One region of the Pseudoalteromonas sp. TAE56 genome, then DNA from elsewhere that is predicted to be linked to it. Evidence: predicted binding sites of a transcription regulator. Region 1 holds the regulator's gene; the other holds the start of a gene.
What was found. Region 1 encodes sigma-54, which starts transcription at its own class of promoters, with help from an activator protein. Its sites were predicted from a motif close to GTTGGCACGNNNNTNGNNT; they were not measured.
Positions count from the first base shown of each region.

Region 1 (3,427 bases):
GTTATCGCCATCTGGTACGATGAGTGCGACAAAAATATCAACAGGACGATTATCTATTGCATCAAAATTTATTGGAGTTTCGCTAACGAGTACTAAAGCTAAAGGCTCTTCTGCACCGCTCATTCGACCATGAGGAATGGCAATGCCACGGCCAATACCTGTACTACCCAGTTTCTCTCTACTCATTAAAGCAGTAAGGATATCCTGTTGCGGTAAATACGGAAGTTTGTCGTGAGCAAGTTCGCTAATGAACTCTAAAATTCTTTTTTTGCTATTAAAAAGGACCGCAGCTTTGCTGCAGTCCTGGCATATAAGTGAGCTTAATTTCATCATATTAGTGTCGAGCAAGCTTCTCTTTGTGTTTAATTACTTGTCGATCGAGCTTGTCGATCAACGAGTCAATGGCGGCATACATATCTTGATGTTCCGTAGAGGCAAATAGCTCAGCACCACTTACATGTATTGTGGCTTCTGCTTTTTGATTTAATTTTTCTACATCGAGAATGACATGAACATTATTAATATGATCAGAGTGTCTTTCTAGCTTCGCAAATTTGGTATTAATATAGTCTCTTAGTGAATCGGTTAATTCTACGTGACGACCAGTTAAGTTTAGTTGCATAAGCATTACCCTCTTTTTTTTGCGTCTTAGATCAAGCTTTTACGTTGATTTGACGGTGGAATAGCCAGAGATTCGCGGTATTTTGCGATTGTACGTCTTGCTACTTTAATTCCTTGCTCAGCCAATATATCCGCTATTTTGCTATCACTCAATGGTTTTGCTGAGTTTTCTGCAGCGATTAATTTGCGGATAAGTGCACGAATTGCTGTAGATGAACATTCACCACCGTTTTCGGTGCTTACATGGCTTGAGAAAAAGTATTTAAGCTCAAATATACCACGGGGTGTATGCATATACTTTTGAGTTGTTACGCGCGAAATTGTTGATTCGTGCATTTCTACCATTTCAGCAACATCATTTAAAACCATTGGTTTCATTGCTTCAGGGCCGTGTTCAAAAAAGCCTTGTTGTTGCTTAACAATACAATTAGTTACTTTTAAAAGTGTGTCGTTTCTACTTTCTAAGCTTTTAATAAACCATTTAGCTTCTTGTAAATGCGAGCGAATAAACTGGCTGTCACCACTCGATTTCACAGTGCGAGACATTGCAGCGTATTGGCTATTAACACGAATTTTAGGCATGCTATCTGGGTTTAACTCAACAACCCAGCGGCCTTTAATTTTTTTAACTGACACGTCTGGAATAACATACTCAGATTCTTCTCTTACAATAGTATCTGCTGGCTTAGGACTAAGAGTATGGATTAATGTCATTACTTCTTTAAGCTCTTCTTCTTTGAGCTTGGTTTTCTTCATTAATGTACGATAGTCACGAGCAGCTAATAAATCAATATGCTCGGTTAAAATCATTTTTGTTTCATTAATGTAAGGTGTTTCTTTATCAAACTGATTAAGCTGAATACACAAACACTCTTGTAAACTACGTGCAGCAATACCAACAGGATCAAACAGTTGGATGCGTTTTAATACAGCTTCAATTTCATCAAGTTCGACTTCGTTATCATCTTCGTTTTCTTGATTAAAGCTTTCTAAAATCTCTTCGCAGCTTAGTGTTAAAATACCTGAATCATCAACTGCTTCTACGATGGCAATAGCAATAGCTTCGTCTGTAGGGCTAAATGGCGTTAATTGTAACTGCCACATTAAATACTCATGGAGCGTCTCTGTAGAGGCACCTTGATAAATTGATTCATCTTCAGGCATTGGACCCGATGATGCTGCAGGAGCGGCACTCATGTACTCATCCCAGCTAACATCCATAGCCATGTCGTCACTTAGCGTGTCTTTCGCAAGTGCTTCACCACTATCTTGTTCGTATTCGCTTGGAGCATCATCGGCAGATGCGCTAACAGTTATGTCATCGGTATCAGCTTTTTGCTCGTTTTTGCCAGCAGCATCTTCTGAGTAGTCTTGTTCTTCAACCTCTAATAGCGGGTTGCTGTCGAGAGCTTCTTGTATTTCTTGCTGGAGATCCAATGTACTGAGTTGCAACAAACGAATAGCTTGTTGCAGCTGTGGAGTCATTGTAAGTTGCTGGCCCATGCGCAGCTGTAGTGATTGCCTCATGTATCTCTAACAATCCTTTTATGTTGTTATAATTAATACTAGCAGATGCTTAAAGACATGGCGTAAATGTTACAGCCTAAATTGCTCGCCTAAGTAAACATCGCGTACTGTTTTATCATTTAATACGTGTTCTGGAGTACCTGATGCAATCAGCTCCCCATGAGAAACAATGTAGGCTTTTTCACAAACATCAAGGGTTTCTCTTACGTTATGGTCGGTAATTAATACTCCAATCCCACGATTTTTAAGATGTTCTATTATTTTCTTTATATCTAATACTGAAATTGGATCAACACCAGCGAACGGTTCATCCAGTAATATAAATTTAGGATCTGCTGCCAGCGCACGTGCTATTTCGACACGACGACGTTCGCCACCTGATAATGCCATACCTTGGCTATCGCGAATGTGTTGTATGCTAAATTCATCTAATAATTTATCGAGTGTATCTTCTCGAGTTTGTTTATTTAGCTCTTTGCGCGTTTCTAAAATAGCCATTAAGTTTTGATAAACAGTTAGCTTTCTGAAAATTGAAGACTCTTGCGGTAAGTAGCCTATGCCTAATCTAGCACGACTATGCATAGGTAAAAGAGTAATATCGTTATCATCTATCGATATTTTACCTTTATCGCTAGGCACAAGGCCTACAATCATATAAAACGTGGTTGTTTTGCCTGCGCCGTTAGGGCCAAGTAAGCCAACAATACTGCCCGCTTTTACTTCAAGGCCAACGTTTTTTACAACTTCACGGCCTTTATAGCTCTTTGCTAATAGTTCTGCTTTTAATGTGCTCATGGTTGACCTTTGTCGCTTTTTTTACTTTTTTTAGTTTCAATGGGTACTAAAATTGTATGAACGCGGTCAGTTGAGTTTTCATCTTTTTCGGCACTGATTAGCTGTTGCTCAATGTCGTAGGTAATGCTTTTAGCATTTATTTTTTGTCCTGCTTGCGATACCTGTGCATTACCAACAAGCGTTAAAAAACGCTTAGATACATCGTAACGTACTTCGTCAGCACTGGCGCTCATAGTCGTGCCGTCTGATTGCTTCTCTTCAAAGTGGGCAGGGCTACCAGTGGCAATTAATAATTGCTTATTATCACCAAGTTCATCGCGTTTATGTACTTCGAGACGGTCGGCTGTAATACGGCGGTTACCGTGAATAATTTCAACGTTTTTCTCAAAAATCCCGACATTAGCTTTTAATTGACCTTCTTGCTTATCGGCGCTTATTGATATTTGATTTGCAGCAGGCTGTGTATTTGGCTCTGCAGCACTGC
Region 1 covers NZ_AUTN01000103.1:19,220-22,646, forward strand. Annotated here, with positions in the region: gene ptsN (PTS IIA-like nitrogen regulatory protein PtsN) at 1-330, opposite strand, end outside; gene hpf (ribosome hibernation promoting factor) at 335-622, opposite strand; gene L656_RS0111060 (RNA polymerase factor sigma-54) at 649-2,148, opposite strand; gene lptB (LPS export ABC transporter ATP-binding protein) at 2,218-2,943, opposite strand; gene lptA (lipopolysaccharide transport periplasmic protein LptA) at 2,940-3,427, opposite strand, start outside.

Region 2 (3,427 bases), on a different contig from region 1:
ATAAAAAATGGTCAGGTAAGTCATATTTACCCATACCCGACAGCACAGCGCTTTATTCACCACTGGTAAGCGCTAAAGGACACACACAATGAATATAAGTAAAATAGATTTAAATTTACTCGTTTACCTCGATACATTGCTTCGAGAATGCAACGTAACACGCGCTGCTAATCAATTGAGTATAACGCAACCTGCAATGAGTAATGGCCTTAAACGTCTTCGTAACTTATTTAACGACCCTATTTTAGTTCGTACCAGCGATGGTATGGTGCCTACCGAGCGTGCTTTGGAGTTACAACCCGTTATTCGTGGCATATTAATGACCCTTGAAGAAACTCTAGCTCCTAATCGAGAATTTGAGGCAAGCCAAAGTAAGCGTGTGTTTAGAATAATGGCCAGTGATTACGCTGCAAGTACATTAGCACCAAAGCTTTTAAGTAAATTGCACGAAGAAGCCCCCGATACTACTTTAGATATACTCACACCAAGTGATGTCACCTTTCATGATGTAGAAAACGGTAAAGTAGATATGGCAATCAACCGTTTTGAAAACTTACCTCAGTCTTTTCATCATAAACGTATTTGGAAAGATAGTTTTTGCTGCTTAGTAAAAGCCGATAATCCTATAATTGAAAACTTTAGTCTCGACAGCTATTTAAAAGCGCGCCATATATGGGTAAGCAAAACAGGTTTTGGTGTAGGTGTAGGCATGGACCCTAAAGATGTGCAAAAACTTGGCTGGGTTGACGAAGCACTTGCTCACTTTGGTAAGCATCGTAATATTGCCACTTTTACGCGTAACTACCATGTGGCAATTCATTTAGCTAAAGAGAAAAATTTGATTGCGACCCTTCCTTCAAAAGCCGCAAATATATATTTAGATGATCCGGGGCTTAAAATTTTAGAGCCACCATTTCCAATTCCTCCTTTTGAGCTTGATATGATTTGGAGCCCACTGTTACATCGCGATGCGAGTCACATTTGGTTACGTCAAAAAGTAGCTGAAGTAGCTGAAGAGCTAAAATAACTTTATTACACAATATAATGTAAAAATTGCTAGGTTAATTTTCTGCCTGTTAACTTAGCATCTTACTAAAACAAAATTAAACCAATAAAATCAAATAACTACATAACTATTGAAACGTGGAACATACATTGCTTTTATTAAATTGAACTATACATTCATTTAATTAAAGAGGTCATTATGAACACCCATCAAGGATCAGAAGTAAATCATATTACTGACATCATTCAAGTTATGAACAGCGGCATAGATTTTTATCAAAAGGCGCAGGGAAAAGTTGAAGACCCTGCTATTGGTGCACTTTTTCAGCGTATGATAGATGCCCGAAAAGTGAGTGTTGAGCGCTTGCAGCCATATGCAATTAATGAAAAAGGCGAACGTGAAGATGGCTCATCTTTCGCAGTTGAAGCACGACGTGCGTACACAGCCCTATTGACTACTTTCACCTCACACAACGACAGCACGTATGTAAAAGAGCTCGAAGAGGTAGAAGATAAAACCCTTGAAGAAATTAAAGCAGCAATGGATAAACCGCAACCAGCTGACTGCGAAGCTGCACTGGCTAAAACATTATTAACAATGCAAAGCTGCCATGCAGAAATGAGCCGTATGCAAAAGCATTAAGCTGACATAGCGCATAACTAGAACCCAGCCTCGAGCTGGGTTTTTTATTGCCTCTAATACCAATCTACATAGTTTTTTAAGCAATTTAACAAATTGCATTACATTATAACGATGCTAAATAGACCCATATTTAAGCAGATCAGTATAAACACCACCTTATTTCACCACATTTTAATACATAATTAGTACAAATATTTAATGTTATTAGAATATTTATTTAACCACGCTTTATTTTTGCTGTGCTAATTTTGTTAATAGGTACCTAAAACCTTGCTGTGGCGCCGCAGCATTTAATTAAAAATAAGGTCCAATATGAAAAAACTAACCAAACTACAAAATAATGCTGATGTAGATATGACCCCGATGTTAGACATAGTGTTCATATTACTAATTTTCTTTATTGTAACTACATCTTTTGTAAAACCTGTGGCTATTGAATTAAACCGACCACTCGACAGCCCTCAAATAGATAAGCCTGTTAAAAATGCTTTATTTAGAATTGATGAAAGTAACGGAGTATATTTTTCAGGGAGGTTAATTGATTTAGAGCAAGTTACGTCTAATTTAGCGATGTTCGCGGCTAAATATGAAATAAGTTCGGTACTTATAACCGCAGACGAAAACAGTACACATAATACTTTAATGAGTGTAATGAATAATATTAAGCAATACGATGATTATTCAATAAGTTTGATTTCTAAATAAAATGAGCCCAAGCTAAAACAAAAAAAGGGCCTTACGGCCCTTTGAGTTAAATAACGAAAGGGAGGTTATTAATTAAAAACGGTATTCTGCACCTACGTAGTAGTAAGCACCGTTAAATCCAAATGGAGCCGAGCGACGTGAGTAGTCAAACACACCTGAGCTACTTATTACTGTGTTGCCACTAGCATCCACAATAGTACCTGAGCGAGAGTTACCTATTTCGTTTTTATCTGGGTAAACGTCAAACAAGTTATTTGCACCAATGTTTACCGACAAATCTTCAGTAACGAAGTAGTTAACTTTAACGTCAGTTAAAATTTCTGCGCCATACGTTTGACGTCCACCATCTTCTACTGTGTACTCACCAAAGCGATTAAGTGACAGGTTAACTGTCCAATCATCACGTTGATAAAGTGCACTTAAGTTAATACGATCCTCTGGTTGCCACTCTTCTATAATAGAGATATCTTCCGCTGAAAATATATCATCTACACTTACTGTCTCAAGGCTTGAGCCAGCAGGAGAAAATAACGATACAACATCTGTTTTAGTGAAGTTAGCTGCAAGTGTAAAATCAAGCGTACCGCCTAAACCTTCAGTGTTCCACGTTGCTACAAAATCAACACCACGAGTTTCAGTATCAGCACCATTTAAGAAAAACTGCCCTACGCCAGCCCCCGCACTATTTAATGCAGCATCAAGGCTTGTAGATAAACCTTTACCTAAGCGGTCACTAATTACAATACGGTCGTCAATATCAATTGAATAGTAATCAACGGTTACATTAATATTATCTGTAACGTTATACACAATACCTAAACTACGGTTTTGTGATTTTTCTTCTTTAAGCTTTGGAATACCTAAGCTTTGCGCAAGTGTTGAATCATTTCTAAATGTACCAACCTCTTCTGCAACTAAGTTACCATTAGTATCAACAACAAATTGCGTACTTACATTATTAAAGTAAAGCTGTTGCATTGAAGGTGCTCTAAAACCTGAGCTTAATGCACCACGTAGTGAAATATCGTCGGTTACAGACCAGTTACCAGCAAGCTTAAAGTTTACTGTATCACC
Region 2 covers NZ_AUTN01000100.1:6,507-9,933, forward strand. Annotated here, with positions in the region: gene aceK (bifunctional isocitrate dehydrogenase kinase/phosphatase) at 1-69, shown strand, start outside; gene L656_RS0110165 (LysR family transcriptional regulator) at 89-1,027, shown strand; gene L656_RS0110170 (ferritin-like domain-containing protein) at 1,205-1,648, shown strand; gene L656_RS0110175 (ExbD/TolR family protein) at 1,961-2,353, shown strand; gene L656_RS0110180 (TonB-dependent receptor plug domain-containing protein) at 2,426-3,427, opposite strand, start outside.
Region 2: L656_RS0110170 (ferritin-like domain-containing protein) is a predicted target of sigma-54. The motif match lies at 1,143-1,161, and genes of this name have one in related genera.